2 regions of the Streptomyces lacaronensis genome follow, and region 1 is predicted to be linked to the other one. Evidence: riboswitches for the same ligand, from Rfam matches in the RefSeq annotation. Region 1 holds a riboswitch; the other holds the start of a gene.
What was found. A riboswitch is a leader RNA that binds a small molecule or an ion and turns the genes downstream of it on or off. The one in region 1 is predicted to bind glycine.

Region 2: it holds a riboswitch for glycine, as region 1 does, so the genes downstream of both, gcvT (glycine cleavage system aminomethyltransferase GcvT) here and gcvP (aminomethyl-transferring glycine dehydrogenase) in region 1, are expected to answer to the same signal.

What each region holds. Positions count from the first base shown of each region.
Region 1 is NZ_JBLHDK010000003.1:10,543,402-10,550,476, reverse strand. Features, by position in the region: gene ACMTAK_RS45660 (hypothetical protein) at 1-83, shown strand, start outside; gene ACMTAK_RS45655 (DUF5999 family protein) at 347-553, shown strand; gene gcvP (aminomethyl-transferring glycine dehydrogenase) at 644-3,559, opposite strand; glycine riboswitch at 3,625-3,749, opposite strand; glycine riboswitch at 3,751-3,848, opposite strand; gene ACMTAK_RS45645 (PRC-barrel domain-containing protein) at 3,995-4,312, shown strand; gene ACMTAK_RS45640 (DNA polymerase IV) at 4,288-5,844, opposite strand; gene ACMTAK_RS45635 (MerR family transcriptional regulator) at 5,953-6,579, opposite strand; gene ACMTAK_RS45630 (bifunctional nuclease family protein) at 6,747-7,075, opposite strand, start outside.
Region 2 is NZ_JBLHDK010000003.1:4,064,332-4,071,406, forward strand. Features, by position in the region: gene ACMTAK_RS17090 (enhanced serine sensitivity protein SseB C-terminal domain-containing protein) at 374-1,171, opposite strand; gene ACMTAK_RS17095 (enhanced serine sensitivity protein SseB) at 1,283-2,089, opposite strand; gene ACMTAK_RS17100 (AAA family ATPase) at 2,266-2,970, opposite strand; glycine riboswitch at 3,134-3,244, shown strand; gene gcvT (glycine cleavage system aminomethyltransferase GcvT) at 3,415-4,542, shown strand; gene gcvH (glycine cleavage system protein GcvH) at 4,759-5,139, shown strand; gene glyA (serine hydroxymethyltransferase) at 5,166-6,431, shown strand; gene ACMTAK_RS17120 (L-serine ammonia-lyase) at 6,656-7,075, shown strand, end outside.

The sequences.
Region 1 (7,075 bases):
ACCGGGCGCACCGCGCAACCGATCTGCTGCCCGTCCTCACCCACCGGCTGACCCGGGCCCCCTTGCTTGGCTCACCCGCCTGACCTGGGCCTTCATCAGGCCGGGAGCGCCCCGTGACCGCCGGGTCACAGGGCGCTCCGCAGCATCCTCGTAACAGTCCGGCCGCGATGAACCCTCCGGACGGGTGATGCGTCATTATCTAGCGAGACCGGTACCGCGAAATCCCTGCGGATTCCAGGCCGCAGGGCAACACTGGAGCAATCGACCGACTCAACCACGGGGGGCGGCCATGAACGCCGCAGCGAGCCGCAGGACCTTCACCACTCCGCAGCGAAAGAACCCTGTCATGTGCCAGCATCAACCGCCCTGCCCGTCAGCCGACTCAGCCGACCGGGAGGCCGCCCATCTCGTGGCGCACCACCCGGAGCAGGGATGGAGCCTGCTGTGCAACGGCGTCCTGCTCTTCGAGGACACCGGTGAGCTGCTGCCGGACGGGCGCGTGATCGCACCATGCCGACCGCTGGGTTCCGAGCACGTAGTCACCGCGGCCTGACCTCCGCCGTCGACGGCACGTACATATCAGGGGCCGGCCCGGCGCGTTCGCCGAACCGGCCCCACTGACGCATCGCAGGGCTTAAGACCCTCAGCCCTCGTAGGATTCCAGCGGCGGGCAGGAGCAGACGAGGTTACGGTCCCCGTAGGCCCCGTCGATCCGCCGCACCGGCGGCCAGTACTTGTCGGCCGCCGAGACCCCGGCCGGGAAGACCGCCTCCTCCCGGGAGTACGGGTGGTCCCACTCCGCGGTCAGCGACGCCGCCGTATGCGGGGCGTTCCGCAGGGGATTGTCCTCCTTGGCCCACTCGCCGGAGCCGACCTTCTCGATCTCGGCCCGGATGGCGATCATCGCCTGGCAGAACCGGTCCAGCTCCGCCAGATCCTCGCTCTCGGTCGGCTCGATCATCAGCGTTCCGGCGACCGGGAACGACATCGTCGGCGCGTGGAAGCCGTAGTCGATCAGGCGCTTGGCCACATCGTCCACGGTCACGCCGGTGGCCTTCGTCAGCGGACGCAGATCCACGATGCACTCATGCGCCACCAGGCCGCCGGGGCCGGTGTAGAGCACCGGGTAGTGCGGTTCGAGGCGCTTGGCGACGTAGTTGGCGCCGAGCACCGCGACCTGGGTCGCGCGGCGCAGCCCCTCGGCGCCCATCAGCCGGATGTACGCCCACGAGATCGGCAGGATCCCCGCGGAGCCCCACGGCGCGGCCGAGACCGGGCCGACGCCCGTGGCCGGACCGGCGGCGGGCTGCAGCGGATGGTTGGGGAGGTAGGGCGCCAGATGCTCGCGCACCGCGATCGGGCCGACGCCGGGGCCCCCGCCGCCGTGCGGGATGCAGAAGGTCTTGTGCAGGTTCAGATGCGAGACATCGCCACCGAACCGGCCCGGCTCGGCGAGCCCGACCAGCGCGTTGAGGTTGGCGCCGTCCACGTAGACCTGGCCGCCCGCGTCGTGCACGGTCGCGCAGATCTCGGTGATGTGCTCCTCGAACACGCCGTGGGTGGAGGGGTAGGTGACCATCAGGACGGCGAGCTGGTCCCCGTACTGCTCGATCTTGGCGCGCAGGTCGTCGGTGTCCACCTCGCCGTCCTGGCCGGTCTTGACCACGACGACCTTCATACCGGCCATCACGGCGCTGGCCGCGTTGGTGCCGTGCGCGGAGGACGGGATGAGGCAGACGGTGCGCTGGGTGTCGCCGTTGGCCCGGTGGTAGGCGCGCACCGCCAGCAGCCCGGCGAGCTCGCCCTGGGACCCGGCGTTCGGCTGCAGCGAGACCTTGTCATAGCCGGTGACCTCGGCCAGCCGCTCCTCCAGCTCACGGATCAGGGTCAGATAGCCCTGGGCCTGCTCGGCCGGTGCGAAGGGGTGCAGCGCGCCGAACTCCGGCCAGGTGACCGGCTCCATCTCGGTGGTCGCGTTGAGCTTCATGGTGCAGGAGCCGAGCGGGATCATGCCCCGGTCCAGGGCGTAGTCCCGGTCGGCCAGGCGCCGCAGATAGCGCAGCATCGCGGTCTCGGAGCGGTGCTGGTGGAAGACCGGATGGGTCAGATAGCCGTCCTGGCGCAGCAGGGCCGCGGGCAGCGCGTCCGGCGCCGAGGCGTCCAGCTCCTCGAGCCCGGGGATCCCGGAGGCGTCGCCGTTGCCGCCGTCCACCCCGAAGGCGGACCACACGGCGGCGAGCTGCGCGCGGCCGGTGGTCTCGTCACAGGCGATGCCGACGTGGTCGGCGTCGGTCAGCCGGAGGTTGACCCCGGCCTCGCGGGCCGCGGCGACGACCTCGGCGGCCCGGCCCGGCACCCGTGCGGTGAGGGTGTCGAAGAACGCGCCGTACACCACCTCGACACCACCGGACCGCAGCCCCTCGGCGAGCACGGAGGCGTAGCGGTGGGTGCGGCGGGCGATCGCCGCGAGCCCGTCCGGACCGTGATAGACGGCGTACATCCCGGCCATCACGGCCAGCAGCACCTGAGCGGTGCAGATGTTGCTGGTGGCCTTCTCCCGGCGGATGTGCTGCTCACGGGTCTGCAACGCCAGCCGGTACGCCTTGTCGCCGTCGGCGTCCACCGAGACCCCGACCAGACGGCCGGGGAGGTTGCGGGCGTAGGCGTCGCGCACCGCCATGAAACCGGCGTGCGGTCCGCCGAAGCCCATCGGGACGCCGAACCGCTGGCTGCTGCCCACCGCGATGTCCGCGCCCAGTTCGCCGGGCGGGGCGAGCAGGGTGAGCGCGAGGAGGTCGGCGGCGACGGTGACGACCGCGCCCAGTTCATGGGCCCGCTCGATGACCGGGCGCGGATCGCGCACCACACCGGAGGCGCCCGGGTACTGGAGCAGCACGCCGAAGATCCCGCGCTCGGCGATCTCGTCCGGGATGCCCTCGGCCAGGTCGGCGACGACGACCTCGACACCGGTCGGCTCGGCGCGGGTCCGTATGACCGCGATGGTCTGCGGCAGACAGTCGGCGTCGATCAGGAAGACGCCCTCCTTGACCTTGCCGACGCGCCGCGACAGCGCCATCGCCTCGGCGGCCGCGGTGGCCTCGTCCAGCAGCGAGGAACCGGCCGTGGGCAGCCCGGTCAGGTCGGCGACGACGGTCTGGAAGTTCAGCAGCGCCTCGAGCCGGCCCTGGGAGATCTCCGGCTGGTAGGGCGTGTACGCGGTGTACCAGGCGGGGTTCTCCAGCACATTGCGCAGGATCACCGGCGGGGTGTGGGTGCCGTAGTAGCCGAGGCCGATCATCGACGGCAGCACCTGGTTGCGGTCGGCGAGCGCGCGCAGCTCGGCGAGGACCTCCGGCTCGCTGCGGGCCGGCGGCAGGGCGTCCAGCGCCTCGGTGCTCTTGATGACGTCCGGTACGGCGGCCTCGGTGAGCTCGTCCAGCGAGCCGAAGCCGACCTGGGCGAGCATCTTGGCCTGCGCCTCGCCGTCCGGGCCGATGTGGCGCCGCTCGAACGGAGTACCGGATTCCAAGTCGGAGAGTGCGATGCGTTTGGCGGTCATCTGCGGGGGCCTCCTGGTCTGTGACGACCTACGAGGGGCACCGCGACTCGGGTGCCCGGACGGCCTCCCCCTCTGTCATCTCAACCTGAGAGCTTCACCGGCCCACATACCGCCTGACCGGTTTTCACCGTCGGTGAGGAGGGGTTCCGGAGCTCTGCTCGCCCGTGGCCCACCCTGCTTTCCAGAGTGACCTCACCCGCACGGTACGTGTGCCTGAGAGATTCCGGGGAGGGTTTGCTCCTTCGGCGCCTCCGACAGCGTCGGCGGAGGACTCTCCCGCACGGGGTCTGCAGCCACAGTCAGCGTACCAGCGGTTCTGCCGCGGGGGACGGTCGCGGGCGTTCGAGTGGCCGAGTGCGGCGATGTGGCTTTTTGTAGGGAGCAACGGGCACTTGCCACTTGCTTGTCATCTGTTTGCCACCTGTGGGAGAGAGCGTGCAGACCGATATCGACCCGCGGACCCTGATCGGCCGCAAGGCATTCGACCGCGAGGGCGCCAAGATCGGCACCGTGGACGAGGTCTATCTCGACGACGCGACCGGCGAGCCCGAATGGGCGGCGGTACGCACGGGGCTGTTCAGCCGGGACGTCTTCGTACCGCTCGAACCGAGCGAGGTCGTCGGCGACACCCTGCGGGTGCCGTACGACCGGTCCCTGATCAAGGACGCCCCGGACTTCGGGGTAGGCCGCCACCTCTCCCCCGAGCAGGAGCTTCAGCTCTACCACCACTACGGCCTGGACGTCACGGGCTGACCCGGGCACGGGCCGGGCTCGGGCCCACCACCGGGCTCGGGGACCTGCCCGTCCCGGCCTCCGGCCTCCTCCGCGTCCGCTTCCGCATCCGGGTCGGGGCGCAGCAGCGGCAGCGGGTCGGCAGGCTGTAGCGCCGGGTCGTCCACGGGGAACGTCCGTACCCGGCCCGGTGACGACCAAGGTTCCTCGAAGCGCACGGTCACCCGGCCCACCCCGCTCCCCTGCACCCAGCCCGCCCCGTACTCGGCGTGCCGTACATCCGAGCCCGGGAGCCAGCGCCGCGGCTTCTCAGCGTCCTCAGAAGCCTCTTCCGCGCCCTCTCCCATGGACTCCGGTCTCTCCGGCCCCGGCGGGCGCCCGGCGTCCCCCACGGCCTCGTGAGCGGTCTGAGCGGCCTGAGCCGCTTGGGCGGCTTGGGCGACTTGAGCGGCTTGAGCGGCCTGCGCGGCCTGCGCGGCCTGCGCGGCCTGCGCGAAGAGATCCTCCTGCGTGTAGTCCGCCAGACCGCTGACGCCGACCCCCAGCAGCCGCACACCCGCCGTGGTGTCCACCCCGTCGATCAGCCGTGCCGCTGCCTCGCGCACCACCGCCGGGTCGTCGGTCGGACCGCGCAGGGTCTCCGAACGGGTGAGCGTGGAGAAGTCGTACCGCCGCACCTTGATCACGACCGTCCGCCCCGAGCGGCCCGCCTCGCGCAGCCGCCCCACACAGCGGTCGGCGAGCCGCGCGATCTCCAGCTGCACCCGGGTGCGGTCGGTGAGGTCGACATCGAAGGTGTCCTCGACCGAAATGGACTTGGCGTCCCGCTCGGCGACGACGGGCCGCTCGTCCCGGCCCTCGGCCATCAGGAAAAGCGACGCGCCGTGGGCCCGCCCCAGCAGCCGCACCAGCTCCGCCTCGCCCGCCTCCCGCGTCTCGGCCACGGTGTGGATCCCGGCCCGGCGCAGCGCCTCCGCCGTGGCGGGACCGACGCCCGGGAGCGTCCGCACCGACATCGGTCCGAGCAGATCGCGCTCCGTCCCGGGCTCGATGACCACCAGACCATCCGGCTTGGCCTGCTCCGAACCGATCTTGGCGAGCATCTTGGATCCGGCGAGCCCCACCGATCCGGTCAGCCCGGTGACCGCCTTGATGTCGGCTCGCAGTCGCTCCGCCACGGCGCGCGCCGCCTCCACGGTGGGCTCGGTGCCGCCCGCCTCCAGATCGACGAACGCCTCGTCCAGGCTCAGCGGCTCCACCAGGGGTGACAGCGTGTGCAACAGTGCCATGACCGCGTCGCTCACCTTGCGGTAGAGGGCGAAGCGAGGGATGAGGAACGCCGCGTTCGGACACAGGCGGCGGGCCTGGGCCATCGCCATGGCGGAGTGCACCCCGAACACCCGGGCCTCGTAGGAGGCCGTGGCCACCACGCCACGCGGCCCCAGGCCCCCTACGATCACCGGCTTTCCGCGCAGGCTGGGCTTGGCCGCCTGCTCCGCCGAGGCGTAGAAGGCGTCCATATCCAGATGGAGAATCGTCGGCGCACCCCTCACACCTCCGATGCTGCCGCACACCACTGACAATGGGGCGGCACAACGGCCGGGGGCGGGCCCGGGGGCGCCACTCGGTTCACCGCCGGGGCGCCGGGCGGAAGGGCGTCGCTAACCCGCCCGGTTGCGGCGCGCCGCGAGCTCATCGGTCGGGTTGTGCCGGACCAGCGTCTCGCCGGTGTCCACCCGCTCGCCGTGCAGCTGGGACAGCGCGCTCTCCACGTCCCGCCAGACGACGCCCACGGCGATCCCGAAGACGCCCTGGCCGCCCTGGAGGAGGTCCACGACCTCATCGGGCGAGGTGCACTCGTAGACGGTCGCGCCGTCGCTCATGAGCGTCATCTGAGCCAGGTCGTCGAGCTCCCGGGCGCGCAGGTGCACCACCGCCGCCCGGATGTTCTGGAGCGACACACCGGTGTCCAGCAGCCGCTTCACGATCTTGAGGACGACCACGTCCCGGAAGCTGTAGAGCCGCTGACTGCCCGAGCCGTACGCCGGCCGGACGCTCGGCTCCACCAGCCCGGTACGGGCCCAGTAGTCCAGCTGGCGGTAGGTGATGCCCGCGGCCGCACACGCGGTGGGCCCGCGGTAACCGATCCGCTCCGTCCCCCCCGCGGCGGGCTCACGCGGCGGTGCGGCCTGTGCCGCGACCCGAGCCTTCAATGCCGGATCGGCCGATGCGCTCCCCTGGAGCGCATACGGACCTCCGGCCGCCGTGCCGTCGCCGGTGCTTCTCACGCCGACCTCCGTCCTCGACCTGCCATCTTGAAGGTAGGCAGTCACCCGGGGTGCGTCAACGATCGCCACACTCGGCACGCCGAGTGATAATCACCCTGAGAGTGGTTTCCCGTGTCCCTCGTCCGGGAAAGGCTACTCGAATGCGCGAGCGAGGACCGGCATACGGTTCACTGGCTGCTGGTTCCGAAGTCCTCTGGCGAGATCTGGTCGAGGAACTCGCGGAACTTCTCCACCTCGTCCTCCTGCTCGTCCGGGATCGCGATACCGGCGTCGTCCAGCACGCCGTCGCTGCCGTAGATCGGCGTTCCGGTGCGCAGCGCGAGCGCTATGGCGTCGGACGGCCGAGCGCTGACCTCCACACCGCTGGCGAAGACCAGCTCCGCGTAGAAGACCCCCTCGCGCAGATCCGTGATCCGGACCTCCGTGAGCTGCTGGCCGACCGCTTCGAGTACGTCTTTGAAAAGGTCATGGGTCAGCGGGCGTGCCGGAGCCATGC
Region 2 (7,075 bases), 6.5 Mb from region 1:
TCGGAAGGGGTCGTACACAGGAACCGCACCCCTTGGAGCGGGAGTCTTCAACGCGTTTGTGATCACCCGCCAGTACTCCCGGACAATGGATGCCTAACCGTGATGTGGTGAGTACCGCTCCGCTATACGGACGGTCGCGACACGAGAACGCAGCAGTAACCTCGCGCCCGTAATGGGGGGTTCGGCCCGATAGGGGCGGAAGGCCGGTCGGGCAATCCCGTCAATCGGTGCGCGGCTCAGTACGCGATGGGACGCGGCGGGACGCGGCGGCTCAGTACGTGGGACGGGGGACTCGGCACGCGGGGCGCGGCGGCTCGGTACGCGGCGGCTCGGTACGCGGGGCGCGGCGGCTCAGGACGCGGGGCGCGGTGGCTCAGTACGCGGGGCGCGGCGGCGGATAGCCGTAGCCGTACGACGGCGGCGCGGCGGACGCGGCGCCATAGGCCTCACGGTCGAAGAAGGGCCGGGCGTTGGCCCGCATCCACATGGCGACGGGATCGTACTCGTCCGAGAGCGCGACCGTGGAGACCGGCAGCCCGTCCGGCACGGCGGTGATCGACTGCTCCATCATCACCCGCACCGACTGCACCGACGCGGCGCCGGTGTCGTACAGATCCAGGCCGATCGCCAGGTACGGGGCGCCCAGCGCGGGCTGCACCCAGACGCGACGCAGCGATCGCACCGCGGCGGTGCGATGCGCGTTCTGCCCCAACAGGGCGTAGAACTGGGGGATGTCGATGGCGGGCTCGGACAGCCGCAGCGGCCCGGCGGGCAGCCGGTCCAGACCGCCCGCGATCCGGCGCAGATCCGGCCAGGGGATGCCCACTCCGCCGCCGCGGGCGTGGGGGTTGAGCCAGAGGCCGTAGCGGTCGCGGTAGAGCGAGTCGGCGATGAGGCGTCCTTCGACCACCTCATGCGCGCGGTTCCAGCCACTGGCGGCCAGTTCCTGCGCGGAGGTCACACACGGGGCGTAACCGAGGCCGTCCACGTCCATGTTCCCGTACTGTGCGTCGGGGGAGCCGGGCGCGCCGTGCCACAGCAGCATCCAGACCTGGCCCTCGCCGATGGCGTGCAGCAGCGCCTCGTAGGCGTCGTACCGGCCGGGAGCGACCTGCTGCAACGCTCGCTCAACCTGGCCGGCCGCCGCCCCCCAATCCGCGCCCGCGCTCACCTGGGTCCGCCCCTTCTCATCGCCTTGCCCACACCTCACCGGGGAGCGTGCTCGCACCCCTCCTGGTCATCAAACCAGCTTACGGGCCGCGGCAGCGGACCCAGGGGTGAGTCAGAGGTCACGGTCGTAGAACGGCCGCACCCGTCCCAGCATCCAGTCGGCCACCGGATCGCCCTGCGCCACGTCCAGCAGTACCAGCTGAACCTTCCACGGCACCGGCACCGAACCGAGGGCGCGGCCCAGCGCCTCCACCGCGCGCGCCTGCCCCTCGGGGCCGGGCTCGTCGAGCTGCACACCGACGAAGAGCGCCGGCTCGTCGCCCTCGACGCTGGCCAGGGCGCGCCGGGCGGTCCGCACCCCGGTGCCCTTGGCGAACTCGATCCCGGCGGCGGCCAGGAAGTCCACCGGCTCGTCCTGCCAGTCCGGTTCGAAGAGCCGCACCCGGCCACCGTTGGCCGGGCCGTCGAGCTCGGTACGCCCGGCGCGGCACAACTCCCGGACGGCGGGCGGAGGCAGCGGTACGACCACCGCGCCACCGGGGTTCACCGCGATGCCGAGCTGGGGCGGCAGCCCGCGGGCGAACTCCACGGCCGGGGCGATGGTGAAGGACATATGGGAGCCGACGATTTGGAGGAACTGCTGCTCGGAGCTGAACACCGGGACATACGCGCCGCCGTCGATCTCCATCGTGGGCAGATCGAGGCTCGGGCTGCCCGGGCCCCCGCCGTTGGGCAGTGGAATCCAGAGGTGGCTGCGGGAGAGCGTCTCGACGATGCGCGCTCCGGCGCCGGGGACGTCGACGGAGGCGGCCATCACCTCTTCGAGCTCATTGCCGGGAAACGCCGGATGCGCGGCATACCCGCCGTCCGGGAATCCTCCGTGCGCCGGGGCCGCTCCGTACTGCTCCGGGAAGCTCATCTTCGTCCAACCGCCATCTCGTCCGACCTGCCCGAAGCACCCTAACCGCTGGGCGGCCCGGGGCCGGAGGGGGCGGCGGCGATCTCCACAGCACTTCCCCACCTCGCCCGGACTCGCCCTCGTCACGCTGTGTGATGCCAATGGCCGATTTTCGGCCACTTGGGGGAGAGGCGTGATCACTCGAAGGAGATGCAGCGCAGCGCGCTCGCGCCTCGCCGGTCCAGCAGCACCGCCGACGCGCACCCCCGCGGCGGCCGCCCCTCCTCCATCCCGGTGATCAGCCGCCGCATCGCGCGCAGATGCCGCCCGAAGGCGTAGGCGGAGACCCCGCGGCCACGGGCGGCCTGGCCCTCCAGCGCCTCCGTGGCGCCCACGTCCAGCAGCACCATGTGGAGACTGCGGCCCCGGCGCCGCACGTCCCGGGCCAGCCAGCGGCGGACCCACGGCAGCGCCCCGCAGTCGTGCACCACCACGCTCACGCCCGAGCGCAGCGCCCGGCGCAGCCCGGCGTAGTGGGCGTACCGGACCAGCGGTCGGTAGAGCGCGTACGGCAGCCAGCCGGGCAGCCGGCGCTCCCACGTCTCCCGGGTGTTCTGCGAGTCCACCCTGATCACGACCGCGCCCGTCTCGTCCAGGAGCGGCACCGTCCGGTTGATCAGGGTGCTCTTGCCACTGCCCGGCAGCCCGGAGGCGACCAGCACATCCCCTGCCGGAAACCGCAGCTCACGCGGGTCCGCGCCGCCACCCTCCGCCCCGGCGCGCAGATCGTGCACCGCGCTTCTTCGACCGGGCCGGGCCGTCGACCCGGAGGGGGTGCGCCCACGCCGCGCCGGCAGGAGCCTCTGTGTTGTCGCGTACGTTCCCTGCCCATGCACCGTGATCGTCCTCCCAGGTCGGTCAACGCTGCTCGTACCCGCAGAGTGTCAAGAAAAGGTAATGTCGGGCAAGGCTGCCCCTGACCGGGCGGCCGGAGCCCCGTCGGATCGGGGCTTCCCTTCTCGGCCATACATGCGATGATGTCCGCGCAACTCCATACCGGCCGCTTGAATCCGCGCGGGAGAGTCCTTGGTCATCGGCATCCGTGCCGGGTGTCCAGGGCGCCGAAGGAGCAAGTCCTCCCTTGAATCTCTCAGGCCCCGATACCGCACGGACGAGGCAGATCTGAAAAGCGGGCCGCGCGGGCGCGGCTCCACCCAAGGTGCAAACCGGGCCCCTTACGGGCGTCACGGCGAACCTCTCAGGTTCCGATGACAGATGGGGAGGACGCACGCGTCCTTGTCGTCCGTCCTCGCCGTCGCGCGACCCCGACCTCTGGAGCCTGAATCGTGACCGACGCCCCGCCCACCCCACGCCGTACCGCGCTGGACGCGCGGCACCGCGCGCTCGGCGCCACCATGACCGACTTCGCCGGCTGGGACATGCCGCTGCGCTACGGCAGCGAGCGCGACGAGCACACCGCGGTACGCACCCGCGCCGGGCTCTTCGACCTCTCCCACATGGGTGAGATCTCTCTCATCGGTCCGCGGGCCGGGGACGCCCTGGACCACGCGCTGGTCGGCCGGCTGTCCGCGCTCGCCGTGGGCCGCGCCCGCTACACCATGATCTGCGACGACGAGGGCGGCATCCTGGACGACCTGATCGTCTACCGCCTCGGGGACGAGGAGTTCCTGGTCGTGGCCAACGCCGCCAACGCGCAGGTGGTGCTGGACGCGCTGACCGAGCGGGCCGGCGGTTTCGAGGCGACCGTGAGGGACGACCGCGACGCCTACGCGCTGCTCGCCGTCCAGGGGCCCGAGTCCGCGGGGATCCTGAAGCGCCTGACCGACGCCGACCTGGACGGGCTGAAGTACTACGCCGGGCTGCCGGGCACCGTCGCGGGCGTCCCCGCCATGATCGCCCGCACCGGCTACACGGGTGAGGACGGCTTCGAGCTGTTCCTGGCACCGGACGACGCCGAGCGGGTCTGGGAGGCGGTGACCGAGGCGGGGGCCCCGGTGGGCCTGGTGCCCTGCGGTCTTTCCTGCCGGGACACCCTGCGTCTCGAGGCGGGCATGCCGCTGTACGGGCATGAGCTGACCACCGACACCACCCCCTTCGACGCGGGGCTCGGCCGGGTGGTGAAGTTCGACAAGCCGGGCGGCTTCGTCGGCCGCGAGGCCCTGGAGGCCGCGTCCCACCAGGCGGACACCGTCACCCCGCGCACCCTGGTCGGCCTGATCGCTTCAGGCCGCCGGGTGCCGCGCGCCGGATACGCCGTGGTGGCCGCCGACGGCTCGTCGATCGGCCAGGTCACCTCGGGCGCGCCCTCGCCGACGCTGGGCAGGCCGATCGCGATGGCGTACGTGGACCCGGAGTACGCGAAGCCCGGCACCGAGGGGGTCTTCGTGGACATCCGTGGTGCCCGGGAGCCGTACGAGGTCGTGGCGCTCCCCTTCTACAAGCGCGAGCGCTGAGCTACCACCGGCGTGAGCGCCGGGCTTCCATGAGCGCGGACGCCGGGCTTCCATGAGCGTGCGCGCCGGGCTTCCACAAGGGCGGGCGCCGAGCGGGCCCCCGGCCCATCGCGTCCCCTCGCCGCCGTATCCCTCGGCACCGTATTCCTCGGCGCCGCGTCCCACCAGCTAAGACCCGTTTCCCAAGCACTCCCCCGTATCCAGGAGAATCGGACCATGAGCAACCCCCAGCAGCTGCGGTACAGCAAGGAGCACGAGTGGCTGTCGGCCGCCGGCGAGGACGGCGTGTCGACGATCGGCATCACCGAATTCGCGGCCAACGCGCTCGGCGATGTCGTCTATGTCCAGCTCCCGGACGTCGGCTCCACGGTCTCCGCCGGTGACACCTGCGGTGAGCTGGAGTCCACCAAGTCGGTCAGCGATCTGTACACGCCGGTCTCCGGTGAGGTCACCGAGATCAACGAGGACGTGGTGAACGATCCGGCGCTGGTGAATTCCGCCCCCTTCGAGGGCGGCTGGCTGTTCAAGGTGAGGGTGACGAGCGAGCCGGAGGACCTGCTCTCCGCCGACGAGTACACCGCTTTCGCCGAAAACTGACCCTCCTTATTCGATCGGGACCCTCGATGTCGCTTCTCAACAGCTCCCTGCACGAGCTCGACCCGGACGTCGCCGCTGCTGTCGACGCCGAACTCCACCGCCAGCAGTCCACCCTGGAGATGATCGCCTCCGAGAACTTCGCTCCGTCGGCGGTCATGGAGGCCCAGGGCTCGGTCCTGACCAACAAGTACGCCGAGGGCTACCCCGGCCGCCGCTACTACGGCGGCTGTGAGCACGTCGACGTGGTCGAGCAGATCGCCATCGACCGGGTCAAGGAGCTCTTCGGCGCCGAGGCGGCCAACGTCCAGCCGCACTCGGGCGCCCAGGCCAACGCGGCCGCGATGTTCGCCCTGCTCTCCCCCGGCGACACCATCCTGGGGCTGAACCTGGCGCACGGCGGCCATCTGACCCACGGCATGAAGATCAACTTCTCCGGCAAGCTCTACAACGTGGTGCCCTACCACGTGGACGCCGAGACCGGTCTGGTCGACATGGACGAGGTCGAGCGGCTGGCCAAGGAGCACCGCCCCAAGCTGGTGATCGCGGGCTGGTCGGCATACCCGCGCCAGCTGGACTTCGCCGCCTTCCGCCGGATCGCGGACGAGGTCGGCGCGTACCTGATGGTCGACATGGCCCACTTCGCGGGTCTGGTGGCGGCCGGGCTGCACCCCTCGCCCGTACCGCACGCCCATGTGGTGACCACCACCACCCACAAGACCCTGGGCGGTCCGCGCGGTGGCGTGATCCTCTCCACCGCCGACCTGGCCAAGAAGATCAACTCGGCGGTCTTCCCGGGTCAGCAGGGCGGTCCGCTGGAGCATGTGATCGCGGCGAAGGCGGTGTCCTTCAAGGTGGCGGCGAGCTCGGAGTTCAAGGAGCGCCAGGAGCGCACGCTGGAGGGCGCCAGGATCCTCGCCGAGCGCCTGACCCAGGACGATGTCCGGGAGGTGGGCGTCGCCGTCCTCTCCGGCGGCACCGATGTCCATCTGGTCCTGGTCGATCTGCGCGACTCCGAGCTGGACGGGCGGCAGGCCGAGGACCGGCTGCACGAGGTCGGCATCACGGTCAACCGCAACGCGATCCCGAACGACCCGCGGCCCCCGATGGTCACCTCGGGCCTGCGGATCGGCACCCCGGCGCTGGCCACGCGCGGCTTCACCACGGAGGACTTCCGCGAGGTCGCCGACGTGATCGCGGAGACGCTCAAGCCGTCGTACGACGCGGAGGCGCTGAAGGCCCGGGTCACCGCCCTGGCCGACAAGCACCCGCTGTACGCGCATCTGTCCAAGTGAGCCGGAGCAACCCGGAGTAACGCGGACCCGGGGGCGCGTCCGCCCTGGCGCGCCCCCGCCGCACCACCCCACGCACGGCCCCGCACCGACCCCGCAGCACCTCACACACCACCCGCACCACCTCACACACCACCCGCACCGACCCCGCACCACCCCACGCACGGCCCGCACGCTTCCCCCGCGGGCACACGCTTCCCCCGGCGTGCAGACGAAGGAGTCCCCCGGTGGCCATTTCCGTATTCGACCTCTTCTCGATCGGCATCGGCCCGTCCAGTTCGCACACCGTCGGCCCGATGCGGGCCGCGCGGATGTTCGTCCGCCGGCTGAAGAACGAGGGTCTGCTGGCCCACACCGCGTCCGTCCGGGCCGAGCTCTTCGGCTCGCTGGGCGCCACCGGTCACGGCCACGGCACCCCGAAGGCCGTGCTGCTGGGCCTGGAGGGCAACTCCCCGCGCACCGTCGACGTCGATACGGCCGACGGCGAGGTCGAGCGCATCCGCACCACCAAGCGGCTGCGGCTGCTCGGCGCCGAGATCGGCCCCGGCCACGAGATCGACTTCGACGACTCGGCCCAGCTGATCCTGCACCGCCGCCGCTCACTGCCGTACCACGCCAACGGCATGACGCTGTGCGCGTACGACGCC